One region of the Kitasatospora sp. NPDC038210 genome, then DNA from elsewhere that is predicted to be linked to it. Evidence: riboswitches for the same ligand, from Rfam matches in the RefSeq annotation. Region 1 holds a riboswitch; the other holds the start of a gene.

Region 1 (7,736 bases):
GGCTAGAAGAGCGAGAACCTGACCGTCACCGGGCTGTGCTGCGGGCGCCGCTCGCCGGCCGCCGGGGACTGGCCGTTGACCTTGACCGCGCCGAACACGTCCCAGCCGGTGGTCTGCATCGTGAAGCCCGCCGCCTGCAGCGCCTTCTGCGCCTCGTCCTTGGTCAGCCCGGTGACGTTCGGGACCGGCACCATGCCCTTGCTGACCACCAGCGAGACGGCGGCGTTCTCCTGCAGCTGCTGCCCGGCCGCCGGCGAGCTGCTGATCACCGAGCCCTCCGGCACGGTGTCGTCGTACGTCTCGGTCACGCTGCCCCTGGACAGCTGGGCGCCGGCCAGGGCCGCCGCGGCGTCGGCGGCGCTCTTGCCGACGACGTCCGGCACCGCGATCCGCTTGGGGCCCTTGGAGACGGTGACGGTGATGCTGTCGCTGCGGCGGGCGCGCGCCCCCACCCCGGGGTCGGTGGAGATCACCTGCCCCGACGGGACGGACTCGCTGAACGCCTCGACGAACCTGCCGTGCAGGCCCTCCTTGTCCAGGATCCGCTGCGCCTCGGCCCGGTCCTTGCCGAGCACCCCGGGAACCGCGCCGTACAAGCCCTCGGACAGCCCGTAGGTGGCGCCGCCGACCGCCAGCACCAGCGCGGTCAGCGCGGCGGCCCAGATCACCGCCTTGCGGGGGATCCGGCGCAGCACGCCGGGCCGGCGCTCGCGCACCGGGGCGGGCTCGTCGTACGGGCGCGGCTCGGTGAGCAGCTGGTCCATCAGCTCCGGCGGCACGTCCAGCACGCTGGTGCGTTCCGTCGGCGGGGCGTCGGCGGGCTGCGGCAGCGGCTCGATCACCGAGGTCGGCTCGCTGGTCGGGTAGCGCGGACTGGGCCGGGTGGAGGCCGGCGGCTCGGCGTCCAGCTCGGCCGGGGTGAGGGTGCGGCGGGCCCGCTGGAGCGCGGCGAGCAGCTCGACCGCGTCGTACGGGCGGCCGTCGGCGGCCCGGGCGCAGGCGGCGGCCACTATGGCGTCGAGCTCGGGGCCGACCGCGGGGGCGACCAGGGACGGGGCGGGGACGTCCTCGTGCAGGTGCTTGTACATGACCTGGACGGGGTTGTCGCCGGTGTGCGGGCGGCGGCCGGTCAGCATCTCGTACAGCAGGATGCCGGCCGCGTAGACGTCGACCCGCTGGTCGGTGGGGGCGTCCGGGAGGATCTGCTCGGGGGCCAGGTAGGAGACGGTGCCCAGGACCGTGCCGCCGGTCGCGGTGTCGGCCGAGGTGGGCGCGCCGTCGGCGGTGCCGAGCACCCGGACCAGGCCGAAGTCGGCGACCTTGACCAGGCCGCCCTCGGTGATCAGCACGTTCTCCGGCTTGACGTCGCGGTGGACCAGTCCGGCCCGGTGGGCGGCGCCCAGGGCGGCGAGCACCGGCTCCAGGACGTCCAGGGCGGCCCGGACGGAGAGCGCGCCGCGGTCGCGCAGCAGATCGCGCAGGGTGCGGCCGGGGACGTACTCCATGGCGAGGAAAACGTTTCCGCCGTCCGCGCCCTGGTCGAAGACGTTGACCACATTGGGGTGGGTGAGCTTGGCGACCGCCTTGGCCTCGCGGATGAAACGGGCGGTGAAGCCCTCGTCGCCGGCGAGCGCCGGGTGCATCACCTTGAGGGCGACCACCCGGTCCAGCCTGGTGTCGGTGCCCTTGTAGACGGTGGACATCCCGCCGGTGGCGATGCGCTGCTCGACCCGGTACCGGTTGTCGAGCAGGGTGCCGATCAGGGGGTCGTGCAGTGCCATGTCCACCCGGCGAGTCTAGTGCCGGGCCGGGCGGCCGGACCCTGGGGACACCGCCTCAGGGCCCGGCTGTGCCCGGCTTGTGACACGCCGCCCGCCCGGGGCGCCGGCCGGTCAGAACGCCGGCCGTTCCCGGGTGTCCAGGTCGGCGCGGCCGGCCATCGCGGAGGAGGCCTCGGCGTGGAAACGGCGGGGGATGCGGCCGGCCCGGTGGGCGAGCCGGCCCGCCTCGGCGGCGTGCCGCATCGCCTCGGCCATCAGCACCGGCTCCTGAGCCCGGGTCACCGCGGAGGCCAGCATCACCGCGGCGCAGCCCAGTTCCATGGCCAGCGCGACGTCGGAGGCGGTGCCGGCGCCCGCGTCCAGGATCACCGGGACACCCGCGCTCTCCACGATCAGCTGGAAGTTGTGCGGGTTGCGGATGCCGAGGCCGGAGCCGATCGGTGAGCCCAGCGGCATGATGGCGGCGCAGCCCACGTCCTCCAACTTGCGGGCCAGCACCGGGTCGTCGTTGGTGTACGGCAGCACCGTGAAGCCGTCGTCGACGAGGGTCTCGGCGGCGTCCAGCAGCTCGATCGGGTCCGGCAGGAGGGTCCGCTCGTCGGCGATCACCTCCAGCTTCACCCAGTCGGTGCCGAGCGCCTCGCGGGCCAGCCGGGCCGTCAGCACGGCCTCGCCGGCGGTGAAGCAGCCGGCCGTGTTGGGCAGCACGCGGATGCCGTTGCGGGTCAGCACGTCCAGGACGGAGCCCTGGGTGGAGGCGTCGACCCGGCGCATCGCGACGGTGGTCAGCTCGGTGCCGGAGGCGAGCAGGGCGCGCTCCAGGACCTCCAGGCTCGGCGCGCCGCCGGTGCCCATGATCAGCCGGGAGGAGAAGGTCGTCCCGGCGATGGTGAGCAGGTCGTCGGCCATCTCAGCCTCCCTGCACGGCGGTGAGGATCTCGATCCGGTCGCCCGCGCTCAGCGGCGTCTCGGACCACGAACTGCGGGGCACCACGGCCTCGTTCAGGGCGGCGGCGACGCCGGTGTTGGCCCGGCTCACGGTGGCCACCAGCTCGGCGAGGGTGGTCGTGGCGGGCAGCTCGCGGGGCGTGCCGTTGACGGTCAGGACGATCCCGGTCGGAGCCGTCCCGGCGGGTGCGGATCCGTGCGGCGCGGGCTCGGTGGGTGCGGTCGCGGTTGCGGCGGGTGCGGTCTCGGCCGGTGCGGATCCGGTCGGTGCGGTCTCGGTCATGCCTGGGCCTTCGTGGTGGAGCGGTCGGGGGAGAACCGGGTGGGGGTGAACGGCTTTGCCGGCTCCGGGAGTTCGCCAGTGGCCAGGTACTCGGAGAGCAGGTCGGCGGTCACCGGGGTGAGCAGCACGCCGTTGCGGTAGTGGCCGGTGGCGGCGACCAGCCCGGGAAGTGCGGTCGGGCCGAGCAGCGGTGCGTTGTCGGGCGAGCCGGGACGCAGCCCGGCCGAGGTCTCCGCCAGCGGGAGTTCGGTGATCCCGGGGACCAACTCGTGCGCGTCGCGCAGGAGTTCGTACACCCCTCCGGCGGTGACGGTGGTGTCGTAGCCCTGCTCCTCGGTGGTCGCCCCGATCACCAGCTCGCCGTTCTCCCGCGGCACCAGGTAGATGTGCCGGCCGCGCACCACGGCGCGGACGTTGCGGGAGAGGAACGGCCGGAAGGCGTCGGGGACGCGCAGGCGCAGCACCTGCCCCTTCACCGGGCGGATCGCGGGCAGCACGCCCTCGGGCAGACCGGCCAGCCGGTGGCTGTGCGGGCCGGCGGCGAGGACGACCTGGTCGGCGGTCACGGTCTGGTCGGTGCTCAGCCGGGCACCGACCGCGCGGCCGCCCTCGACCAGCAGCTCCACCGCCGCGGCGGGCCGGACGACGACGCCCGCCCGCTCCCCGGCCGACAGCAGGGCGGCGAGCATCCGCCGGCCGTCCACCTGGTGGTCGTCCGCGACGTGCAGGCCGCCGCGCACACCGGGGGCGAGCATCGGCTCCAGCCTGCGGGCCTCCCGGCCGGTCAGCCACGTCGAGTCCAGGCCGAGCCGCTGGTGGAAGGCGTGCAGTTCGCGCAGCTCCTCGCGGTCGTCGGAGTCCAGCGCCACGGCGATCGTGCCGCAGCGTCGGTAGCCGGTGTCCTGGCCGCCGCTCGCCTCGGTGAGCTCGGCGGCGAAGGCCGCGTACCGCTCGTTGGAGGCCATGCCGAGCCGCAGCAACGGCTCCTCGCCGTACTGGAGCTCGGTGACCGGGGCGAGCATCCCGGCCGCGACCAGGCCCGCCCCGCCGCCGGGGGAGGGGTCGACCACGACGGTCCGCAGCCCGCGCTGCGCCGCCCGCCAGGCGACGGCGAGGCCGATGATGCCCCCGCCGATCACCAGGACGTCGGCGCGGACGTCCGATGGCATGCGTGTCAAAGCTGCTCTTCTCCCTTCGCCGGTATGACCCGGATCAGGTTCGGACGGTCGCAGGCCGTGCCAGCCCGCCTCTCAGCCCGGTTCGCCGGGCTCCCGTGATGGTGTCCCCACCATAACGCCGGGGCCGGGGGCGGCCGAAGGGCCGTACGAAGGGTGGGACGGCCCCCAGGCCGCCGCGTGGTGCTGAGTACAGTGACGGGCGTGGCAGAGCTGAGCGGAACGGATCGGGTGGTCGTCGTCGGAGCCGGGCTGGCCGGGGCGCAGTGCGCCCTGAAGCTGCGGCAGGGCGGGTGGCGGGGGCGGATCACGCTGGTCGGCGAGGAGCCGCACGTGCCGTACGACCGGCCGCCGCTCTCCAAGGACGTGCTGCTCGGCAAGAGCGACAGCACCGCCCTGGACATCGACTACGCGCACCTCGGCATCGAGGTCCGCACCGGCGTCCGGGCCACCGGCCTCACCCCCGGCGTGCTGCACACGGACGGCGGCGACCTCCCGTACGGCTCGCTGGTGATCGCCACCGGCGCCGTCCCGCGGGCCCTGCCCGGTGCCGAGCGGGCGCACCTGCTGCACACCCTGGACGACGCGCTGGCGCTGCGCGCGCTGCTGCGCCCCGGTCTGCGGCTGGTGCTGGTCGGCGCGGGCTGGATCGGCGCCGAGGTGTCCACCGCGGCCCGTGCGGCGGGCTGCGAGGTGACCGTGGTCGAGGCGGGCCCGGCGCCGCTGCCCGGCGCGCTGCCGACCGTGATCGGTTCGGCGATGGCCGCCTGGTACACCGAGGCCGGCGTCGACCTGCGCTGCGGGGTCGGCGTGGCCGCCGTCGAGCCCGGCGCGGTGCTGCTGGCGGACGGCTCGCACCTGCCCGCCGACGAGGTGGTGGTCGGCATCGGGGCCCGGCCCGCGACCGAGTGGCTGACCGGCTCCGGCGTCGAGCTGGACGGCTCCGGCGCCGTCGTGGTGGACGCGCGGCTGCGTGCCGGCCTGCCCGGGGTCTTCGCGGCCGGCGACTGCGTCAGCTACCCCTCGGCCCGGGCCGGGGCCCGGCTGGCCGTCCAGCACTGGGACCACGCGCTGCAGTCCGGCGAGGCGGTGGCCGCCGCCGTCCTCGGCGCGGACGCACCGCCGTACGACCCGGTGCCGTACTTCTGGTCGGAGCAGTTCGGGCGGATGGTCCAGTACGCGGGCCGGCACGCCGAGGGCGACGAGGTGCTGTGGCGCGGCGGCCCGCTGGACGACTCCTGGGCGGTGCTGTGGCTGCGGGGCGGCGTGCCGAGCGCGCTGCTGACCGTGGACCGGCCGCGCGACCTCACCCAGGGGCGGAAGCTGATCGAGCGCGGCACGGCGCTGGACCCGGCCCGCGCGGCGGACCCGGCGGTGCCCCTGAAGTCGGCCGTGGCGTAGCCGCGGCGCCGGGGGCGTGTGCGCGACCGGGGGCCGAGGTGGCAGGCTGGTGCCGTGAGTGAGATCGATGCCAAGACTGAAGCCCTGGTCCCCGAGTGGCTGTACCTGCCCGACATCTCCGAGCGGTGGGGTGTGCTGGTCACCGAGGTCCGCAACATGGTCAAGAAGGGTGAACTGATCGCGGTCCGCCGCGGTCCCAACAAGTCGCTGCAGGTCCCGGCCGCGTTCATCGACGACGACGGCCCGGTCAAGCACCTGATCGGCCTGCTGACCGTGCTGCGCGACAGCGGGTTCGGCGACGACGAGATCATCGAGTGGATGTTCACCGAGGACGAGTCGCTGCCCGGCACGCCGGTGCAGGCGCTGTGGGAGAACCGGGCGACCGAGGTCAAGCGCCGCGCCCAGGCCATGGCCCTGTGATGACGGACCTCCGGACGAGGCTCGCCGACGCCCGGCTCTACCTGTGCACCGACGCACGCCGCGAGCAGGGCGACCTCGCCGAGTTCCTCGACGCGGCGCTGGCGGGCGGCGTGGACGTCGTCCAGCTGCGCGACAAGGGCCTGGAGGCCAAGCAGGAGCTGGCGGCCCTGGAGGTCTTCGCGGACGCCTGCCGCCGGCACGGCAAGCTGCTGGCCGTCAACGACCGCGCCGACGTCGCGCACGCGGCCCGGCCGGACGTGCTGCACCTCGGCCAGGACGACCTGCCGGTGCCGGCCGCCCGGGCGATCCTCGGCGAGGACGTCCTGATCGGCCGGTCCTGCCACGCCGAGTCCGAGGTGGACGCGGCGATCGCCGAGCCCGGGGTGGACTACTTCTGCACCGGCCCGGTCTGGCCGACCCCGACCAAGCCGGGCCGCCCGGCACCGGGCCTCGGCCTGGTCTCGTACGCGGCGAAGCAGGCCACCGACCGTCCGTGGTTCGCCATCGGCGGGATCGACCTCGGCAACCTGGACGAGGTGCTGGCCGCCGGTGCCCGCCGGATCGTCGTGGTCCGGGCCATCACCGCCGCGGAGGACCCGCGGGCGGCCGCCGCCGAGCTGTCCCGCCGCGTGCGGTCCAGCTGATCCCCGGCCGCCGCCGTCCTCAGTACTTGCGGACGGTGGCGGCCTCGGCCAGCGCCAGCAGGACCCCGCGGGCCCGCTCGTCCACCAGCGGGGCCGCCGCCAGGGCGGCCAGCGACTGCCGCATCAGCTCCTCGATCCGGCCCTCCACCAGCTCGGGCGCGCCGCTGCGGGCGACCAGCTCGCGCAGCCCGGCGACCTCCTCGGGCGCCAGGTCCGGCGCGCCGAGCCGCTCGTCCAGGTGCCGGGCGTCCTCGGCGGGCAGGCCGCGCATCGCGTGCGCGACCAGCAGCGTCCGCTTGCCCTCGCGCAGGTCGTCCCCGGCCGGCTTGCCGGTGACCGCGGGGTCCCCGAACACGCCGAGCAGGTCGTCCCGCAGCTGGAAGGCCTCGCCCAGCGGCAGCCCGAACGCCCCGAGGGCGTCCACCAGCTCCGGTCCGGCCCCGGCCAGCAGCGCGCCGACCTGCAGCGGGCGCTCGATGGTGTACTTCGCGGACTTGTAGTGCAGCACCGTCCGGGCGCGGTCCAGTGCGCCGTCGTCCGTCGAGTCGCCGGCCACCGGCTCCAGCACGTCCAGGTACTGGCCGAGCATGACCTCGGTGCGCATCAGGTCGAACACCGGCTTGGCGGCCAGGACGGCGGCCGGCTCCAGGCCCGAGCGCAGGAACAGCTCGTCGCACCAGATCAGCAGCAGGTCGCCGAGCAGCACCGCGGCCGAGGCGCCGTACTGCTCGCGGTCGCCGCGCCAGCCGCTGTCGCGGTGCAGCGCCTCGAAGCGGCGGTGGATCGAGGGCAGGCCGCGGCGGGTGTCGCTGCGGTCCATCAGGTCGTCGTGCACCAGGGCACTCGCCTGGAGCAGTTCCAGGGCGGCGGCCGCGTTGGCGATCCCGTCGCCCCCGGGTGGCGTGGCCGGGCCGCCGGCGGCGCGCCAGCCCCAGTAGCAGAAGGCCGGGCGCAGCCGCTTGCCGCCGTCCAGCAGGAAGTCGCGCAGCGCGTCGGAGGCGGGGACCAGCTGGGGCGAGATCTTGCCGAGCAGCGCGGACTGGCCGTCCATGAACGCGGCGAGCGCGGCGTTGACGCGTGTGCG
Region 2 (7,736 bases), on a different contig from region 1:
TGGGCGCTGCTCCTGCGGCGACCGGGACTGCACCGTCCCCGGCGTGCACCCGCACGACCCCTCGCTGCTGGCCGCCACCACGGACGCCCGGATGGTGCGCTGGTGGTGGGAGCGGCAGAGCCCGGACGCGACGGTGCTGGCCGCCACCGGCTCCACGGTCTCGGCGGTCAGCCTGCCCGCGGAGGCCGGGGCGCGGGCGCTGGCCTACCTGGGCGCGTTGCGGATGCCGCTCGGCCCGGTGCTGGCGATGCCGGGCCGCTACGCGCTGCTGGTGGCCCCGTACTCGTTGGATGCGCTCGGCGAGATGCTCGCCCAACTCCCTTGGGTGCCGGGATCGTTGCGCTATCACGGGCCGGGCGGCTTCCTGCCGCTGCCGCCCGGCGGCTCGGCCGGCCGGGTGCGCTGGGTGCTGGCGCCGCGACCGGGGGCGGGCGGGGTCTGGCTGCCGCAGGTCGGGCCGCTGCTGGGCGAGTTGGTCGATGCGACGGTCCGGTTGGACAGCGGCCGCTCGGCGTACTGATCCGCGGTGATCCACGCGGTCCGCCGGAAAAACAAAAGATCCGGCCGCTGGCGACGGGGGATGCACCAGCGGCCGGACTCTTTAGACAGTAACAAGGATCCGCGCCCGCGCCAATTTCCAAGACGCCCTCCACGCCCGGAAATTGCGCGTTCACCGCGACAATGTGACGCGTATCACGCGGATCCTGCGCGCTTTAGTTCAGGGTGACCTGACGGTTCACCAGGTTGGCGCGGGCGCGACGCTCCTCGGCGGTCAGCGGGGTCGCGTCGGCGAGGACGGCAGCGAGCCGCTCGCCGAACTCGGCGGCCGGCTTCTCGCAGTCGGCGGCGGTCATCGCGAGCGGCAGGTCCCACACCGGGACGGTCAGGCCGTGCGCGCGGAACGAGCCGACCAGACGGGTGTCCGGGCCGAGCGAGGCCTCACCGGCGGCGTTCAGCCGGGCCAGCGCGTCCAGCAGCTGCTCCTCCGGGACGGTCATCACCCAGCGCAGGTGGTTCTTGTCCGGGGTGCCGCACCAGTAGGCGGCGTCGACACCGGCCAGCTTCTCGGTCGGGATGGCCGAGGCGTTGGCGCGCTCCAGGGAGGCGGCGACCTCGCCGGTGGCGGTCTCGGCGTCCTCCAGCCAGAACTCGAAGCCGGTGTGCACGGCGGGCGCGAAGGCGGCGGTGGCGTCCAGCATGTCCTGCAGGCGGCGCCCGCCCGGCACGGTCCGGCGGGCCGGCACCGGGGTGCCCGGCTCGGTGGCCAGGGCCAGCTCCAGGGCGTCGCCGAGGTCGCGGCTGAGGTCGCCGGAGGAGGACTGGGTCTGCAGACCGAGCAGGATCGAGCCGTCCTGGCGGCGCAGGGCCGGCCAGGCCAGCGGCAGCACGGTGGCCAGGGTCACCGACGGGACCTCGCCGTTGGCGCCCTCGGCCACCCCGGCGGCCAGCGTCAGCGGCACCGTGGCGGCGGGCACCAGCTCGCGCAGCGCCACCCAGTCGGCCTCGCCCGACAGGCCCTCGAACGGGCGGTGCACCAGCTCCTGCACCGCGTGCGAAGCCTCCCGGCCGTGGCAGGCCTTGTAGCGGCGGCCCGAGCCGCAGGGGCAGTCCTCTCGGGCCCCGACCACGGGGATCTCGCCCGTGACGGCGGTGGTGGACTGACGCTGCGGCGCCTTCTTGGCGGCCTTCTTGCCCATGGTGCGGCTCTCCCGGGAACGGTGGTCCTGTGTCCCGGGAAGCCTACTGACGTTCCTCCGGCACCTGCGCTACCCCCGGCGCGCGCGAACGCGCCGGGGCGCGCCGGCACCGGGGGCGCGAGGACGGGCCCTACGCGCTGCGGGCGTCGCCCCCGGTGCGCCGGGCGTGCCGGCTGCGGGCGGGCAGCGCCGCCCAGACCGTCACCTCGCCGGGCGCGTCGCGCACGCCCCAGTCGCTGGCCAGTTGGTCGACGATGCCCAGGCCGCGGCCGCCGCGCGAGGTCAGCGAGGGACTGGCGGGCAGCGGCCGGGTGGCCGCGCCGCCGTCGGTGACCTCCAGGGTGAGCACGCCGTCGGCGTGCATCTGCCAGCGGACCAGCACACCGCCGTCCGGCTCGTCCGTGCCCTCGCCGTGCTCCCGGCCGCCGTCCGCGGCGTGCGCCCCGGACGGGACGGAGGGGCCGGACGGGACGGACGGCACGCCGACCAGCACCTGCCCGAGCACCTCGGCCCGGGCGCCGCGGCCGAGCGCCGGCAGCGGGCCGAGCGGACGGGCGTACCGGCACGCATTGCTCAACAGTTCGGAAAGGATCAGTACGGCATCATCGATGACCGGTTCGGGTATCTGCCGGTCACCCAGATCTCGACGCAGTCGGCGCCGTGCGACCCCGACACTCGCTGGGCCGTGCGGCACTGCCATGGTCGATGAAGTCGGCACTTCACGCGCCACCATCAACGCCACCCCCGGACCTCCTTCAGCGTATGCCGAGGGAGAGATGCCCCTTGGTAATGCGTCGGAAACGAGCACCGGACGATCCCGCGAGCCCATTTCGAGCACGGCGACGGACGGTCGACCGGAGGTCATTCCGTGCTCACCCTCTGTCGCCCGGGGCAAGGAATTCCGGCAATATCGTGCGCGGAAGGTTTGACTGCCGACCAGACCGATCAGTCCGCACCGGCACGGCCGTCGGTGCGTCGGCGGATCACCTGCCGAGCTGCGCCAGCACCTCGGCGGGCCGGTTGGTGATGATCGCGGACACACCGAGTTCCAGGCAGAGCTCGACGTCGGCCGGTTCGTCCACCGTCCACACGTGCACCTCGTGCCCCAGCTCCCGCAGCCGGGTCACCAGCTGCGGGCGGGCCCGCACCAGCTCGATGCCGGGCCCGGCGATCCGCGCCCCGCCCGGCAGCGCCGCGCCCTCGCGCAGCCGGCCGACCAGCGGCAGCGCCCGCTCGAACAGGAACACCCGCCGGAACTCCGGCGCGGCGGCGGCCACCCGGTTCAGCGCGACCGAGGAGAAGCTCATGATCCGGGCGGACGGGCGGTCGTTCTCCCGGGCCGCGCCGATCTTGAACCGCTCCAGCATCCGCAGCAGCTCGGCCTCCACCAGGCCGCGGAAGCGCACCGGGTGCTTGGTCTCGATCGCGAGGTCCACCGGGCGGCCGCAGTCCACCACCAGCTCCAGCAGGCGCTCCAGCCGGAGCACGCCGCGCAGCTCGGGGTCGGTGCTGGGGCGGCCGGTCTTCCAGGCGCCGAAGTCGTACGCCTCCAGCTCGGCGAGCGTCATCGCCGAGACGGTGCCCCGGCCGTTGGACACCCGGCCGATCCGCCGGTCGTGCACGCAGACCAGGTGGCCGTCGGCCGTCACCCGGACGTCGCACTCCAGCGCGTCGGCGCCCTCGTCGAGCGCGCGCCGGAAGGCGGCGAGGGTGTGTTCGGGCAGGGCGTGGGAGGAACCGCGGTGCGCGATCACCTGGGCGGGCACCGCGGTGCGCGCCGCCGCCGAGGACAGGTCTGGGCTGGTCACAGGGCCAACGATAGGCGGCGGAGGTGACGGGGAGGCGAAGACGGCCCCAACCCGTGGGGCCGTCTGCCGGTTGCCGGGGGTCGCCGGGCGTCCACGCGGGGGACGCCGGGCCCCCGAGCGCGGGGCGTCAGCGCGCCGTGCGGCGGGAGAGCGGGGTGAGCGCCCAGGTGGCCAGGGCGGGCACCAGGAAGGCGAACAGCGAGGCGGAGGTCCACTCCTGCGGGGTGAAGTGCAGGGCGTCCTGGGCCGAGGTCCAGAAGTCCGTCCACCAGCCCGCCACCTTGGTCGGCGCGATGAACTGGTAGACCGCGAAGCCCAGCACCCACGGCAGCAGCATCGTCCAGCGGGCCGGCGCGTCCTCGGCGAGGTTCCAGCCGCGGCGCCCGGCGCCGAGGAAGAAGTCCACCGCCAGCACCGCCAGCAGCGGCACGAACACCGAGCCGATCAGGCCCAGGAAGTTGTAGTAGCTGTCGGTGAACTTGTCGATCTGCAGCGCCAGCACGGTGGTCAGCACGCCGATCCCGCCGCTCAGCACCCGGCGGTCCACCTTCGGCAGCAGGTTCTGCACCGACATCGCGGTCGAGTACACGTTGGCGAAGGACTGGTCGGTCTCGCGCAGCACCAGCACCAGCAGGAACAGCCAGCCGGCCCAGACGCCCAGGAAGGAGTCGAAGATCTTCTCCGGGTCGCCGCCGGACTGCAGCAGCGCCATCAGGCCGAGCACGTAGCACCAGACCTGGGCGATCGTGTAGCCGGAGAAGCTGCCCCAGAACGCCGAGCGCGCGGTGCGCGAGTGCCGGGTGTAGTCGGCGGCCAGCGGGACGAAGGAGACCGACACCGCGATCATCGCGTCGGTCGCGCCGAGGAAGCCGTGCCAGTTGCCGGCGCCCGGGTCCGGCACGCCCTGACGCCCCAGCTGGACGGTGAAGTACACCATCGCCACGGCCACCGCGCCGGCCACGAAGCGGCGCAGCACCGCGATCGAGCCCAGCGGCCAGATCGTCAGCGCGGTGGTCAACGCTCCCGCGAGCAGCACGAACAGCCAGCGGTAGCCCGTGGTGTGGGCGACGGTCTGGGCGCCCGCCGAGATGGTGAGCAGTTCGAAGACGCCCCAGCCGATGCACTGGACGATGTTCAGCACCGTCGGCAGGTACGACAGCCGGGTGCCGAACAGCCCGCGCAGGTTCGCCATCGCGGGGGCGCCGGTCCGGGCGCCGATCAGCGCGGCCACGCCGAGCATCGCGGTGCCGACGGCCGTGCCGACCACGATCGCGGTCACCGCGGCGGCCAGCGACAGCTCGCTGCCGGGGGCGCCGAGCACGGTGGCGGCGGTGGAGAAGCCGATCAGGCTGACGCCCAGGTTCATCCAGAGCGCGAAGTGGTCGCGGAACCGCAGCGTGCGCGGCGGTTCGGTGTCCAGGACCAGCGGCGCCTCGACGCGTTCGAGGCGCTCGGGGCGGTCCAGGACGGCGGTCGCGGCGCCCGTGCCGGCCGCGGGGCCGGAGGAATCCGCGGGGGCGGGGAAATCTCCGGAGCCGGAGGCACCCGAAGAAGAGGATGGCGAAGCAGACGGCATGGCCGATACTCCCTACGCCGGCATTACCCGGACAGGTTCCGGCGGTCTGCGCCCCCTCGACCGTGCGCCTCGCTCGCGTGGCGTACGGTCGACATGCGCACTCTCAGCCTGGTCGGTCCAAGCTCCCGCGTGTCAGTTTGGAGCGACAGGCTAACCGGCAGGGGGGCGAACGCCCAAGGCCACGGCGTGCGCGGTCCGCATCGCGGGACGCCAGGCGGGGAGGGGAGCCCCCGGCCGTCGGCACCGGCTAAGGATTCTTATGAGTTCTTCAGAGGGGTCCTTACGGCAATCGAATCGACAATGCGAAAAACTATGGTCCTTGGTTCTGCCAGCTATGGAGGTCGTCCGTGAGCACCGAGCGCGAGGTTGGGCCCACCGGGCCGCAGGGGGAGCAGCCCGCCGGCCAGGGGGCGGCTGAGTCGGCTCCCGACGGCCCCGCTCAGGGCGGGCACAAGCCGACCATGGCCTTCCGGCGGGTCACCGAGCCCGAGGCCGCGGGCGACGCCGTCGACGCCGCCCCGGCGGACGCGGCCCACGCCGGTGCCGCTCCGGCGGAGGGCGGCCACAAGCCGACCATGGCGTTCAGCCGGGTGCCCGAGTCCGCGGCCGAGCCGACGGGGTCGGAGCCGGCCCCCGAGGCCGCCGCTCCGGAGGGCGGGCACAAGCCCACCGTGGCCTTCACCAAGGTCCCCGCGCCGCAGGCCCCGGCCGAGGCGCCCGCCGCACCCGTCGCGCCGGCTGCCGAGGAGCCCGCCGTCGACCCGGCCACCGGGTACATCGACGCGCCGCCGCCGGTCCTGCCGCCCGCGCCGGCCGCTCCCGCGGCCCCGGTGCTGCCGCCGGCCGCGAACCCGTACGCCACGCCGACCCACGGCGTCCCCGCCGCCGGCGCGCACGACCCGTACGCCGCCGCGTCCGCCCCCGGCACCCCGGCCGCGCCCGGTGCGCCCGCCGCACACGGCCACCACCCGTTCGGCGCCGGCCAGCCGCTCGGCGGCTGGGGCCCGACCCACGACGCCACCTCCGGCGGCGCGGGCTACCCCGGCGGCCCGTCCGGCCCGCCGGGTTACCCGGCCGACTACCCCGGTGGCCCGACCGGCGGCGGCCCGCGCAAGAAGCGCGGCGGTCTGGTCGCCGTGATCGCGGCCGTCGCGCTGGTCGCCGGCGTGGCCGGCGGCGCCGTCGGCGTCACCGTGGCCGACCGCAACGGCAGCAGCAGCTCCGCGGACGACCACCGCAGCACCACCGTCCAGGCCAGCGACACCCAGAAGAACGAGCCCGCCCCCGGCTCGATCGCCGCCATCGCGCAGAAGGCGCTGCCGAGCGTCGTCACCATCAAGGCGCAGGGCAACGGCGAGTCGGGCACCGGCACCGGCTTCGTCTTCGACACCGAGGGCCACATCCTCACCAACAACCACGTGGTCGCGCCGACCCTCAACGGTGGCAAACTGACCGTCAAGTTCGCCGACGGCACCTCGTACAACGCCTCGGTGCTGGGCCACGCCGAGGGTTACGACGTCGCCGTCGTCAAGATCGACAACCCGCCGAAGAGCAAGCTGGCCCCGCTGCCGCTGGCCGACTCCGACAAGGTCAACGTCGGCGACGCCACCGTCGCGATCGGCGCGCCGTACGGCCTGGAGTCCACCGTCACCAGCGGCATCATCAGCGCCAAGGACCGCCCGGTCGCCTCCGGCGACGAGACCGGCTCGCAGGCCTCGTACATGAACGCCCTGCAGACCGACGCCTCGATCAACCCCGGCAACTCCGGCGGCCCGCTGCTCGACTCCGGCGGCGCGGTGGTCGGCATCAACTCGGCGATCCAGTCCAACGCCTCGGCCAACGGCCGGGCCGGCAGCATCGGCCTGGGCTTCGCCATCCCGATCAACCAGGCCAAGTGGGTCGCGGACACCCTGATCAAGACCGGCAAGCCCGTCTACGCCAAGCTCGACGTGCTGCGCAACGACGACTACAAGGGCGACGGCGCGCAGATCCAGACCAAGGACATCCAGGGTCAGCCGGCCGTCACCCCCGGCGGCGCGGCCGACAAGGCCGGCCTCAAGCCGGGCGACGTCATCACCAAGCTCGGCGGCGTGCCGATCGAGAACGGCCCCGCCCTGGTCAGCCGGATCTGGACGCACAAGCCCGGCGAGACCGTCGACGTCGAGTACACCCGCAACGGCCAGACGCTCACCACCAAGGTGACCCTCGGCCAGCGCGACGGCGACCAGTGACCCCCGCCCACCGACCCGAACGCTCCCGAACCATGTGCGCCGAACCCCGCCGGACCCGTTAGGCTGACCTCCGCCTGGAGAGCTGCCCGAGCGGCCTAAGGGAACAGTCTTGAAAACTGTCGTGGCGTGACCCGTCACCGTGGGTTCGAATCCCACGCTCTCCGCCGGTAGGAGAACCACCTGCTCAGGGCGGGTGCCGACATCGAGTCGGCACCCGCCCTCTGCGTTTGCGGGTCCCGGTCCCGGCGTCGCGGCGGGCCCAACCGGCCGCTGTGGCCGCGGGTTACGGGCCGGGGGCGGTACGCCCGCGGCGGAGGTCGAGGCGGTCGTCCGGCCGGTGGACCGTGCTTGCCCTCGACCGGGTCGAGGGTCCTAGCGTCGCCCGGCATGACCGACGCCGCCGTTCCCACCGCCGCCGATCCCG

The links. Region 1 has a riboswitch for thiamine pyrophosphate ahead of thiO (glycine oxidase ThiO). Riboswitches for the same ligand answer to the same signal wherever they lie in the genome.
Region 2: it holds a riboswitch for thiamine pyrophosphate, as region 1 does, so the genes downstream of both, ACZ7KX_RS10805 (purine-cytosine permease family protein) here and thiO (glycine oxidase ThiO) in region 1, are expected to answer to the same signal.

Annotation. Positions count from the first base shown of each region.
Region 1 is NZ_JBVJYK010000005.1:176,625-184,360, forward strand. Features, by position in the region: gene pknB (Stk1 family PASTA domain-containing Ser/Thr kinase) at 3-1,781, opposite strand; gene ACZ7KX_RS12465 (thiazole synthase) at 1,893-2,690, opposite strand; gene thiS (sulfur carrier protein ThiS) at 2,692-3,012, opposite strand; gene thiO (glycine oxidase ThiO) at 3,009-4,181, opposite strand; TPP riboswitch at 4,185-4,297, opposite strand; gene ACZ7KX_RS12480 (NAD(P)/FAD-dependent oxidoreductase) at 4,383-5,588, shown strand; gene ACZ7KX_RS12485 (Rv2175c family DNA-binding protein) at 5,643-6,008, shown strand; gene thiE (thiamine phosphate synthase) at 6,008-6,652, shown strand; gene ACZ7KX_RS12495 (polyprenyl synthetase family protein) at 6,672-7,736, opposite strand, start outside.
Region 2 is NZ_JBVJYK010000004.1:363,303-371,038, forward strand. Features, by position in the region: gene ACZ7KX_RS10785 (bifunctional DNA primase/polymerase) at 1-520, shown strand, start outside; gene ACZ7KX_RS10790 (DUF5926 family protein) at 714-1,697, opposite strand; gene ACZ7KX_RS10795 (ATP-binding protein) at 1,828-2,274, opposite strand; gene ACZ7KX_RS10800 (glycerophosphodiester phosphodiesterase family protein) at 2,681-3,505, opposite strand; gene ACZ7KX_RS10805 (purine-cytosine permease family protein) at 3,633-5,081, opposite strand; TPP riboswitch at 5,074-5,220, opposite strand; gene ACZ7KX_RS10810 (S1C family serine protease) at 5,429-7,312, shown strand; tRNA gene ACZ7KX_RS10815 (tRNA-Ser) at 7,389-7,476, shown strand; gene ACZ7KX_RS10820 (MFS transporter) at 7,700-7,736, shown strand, end outside.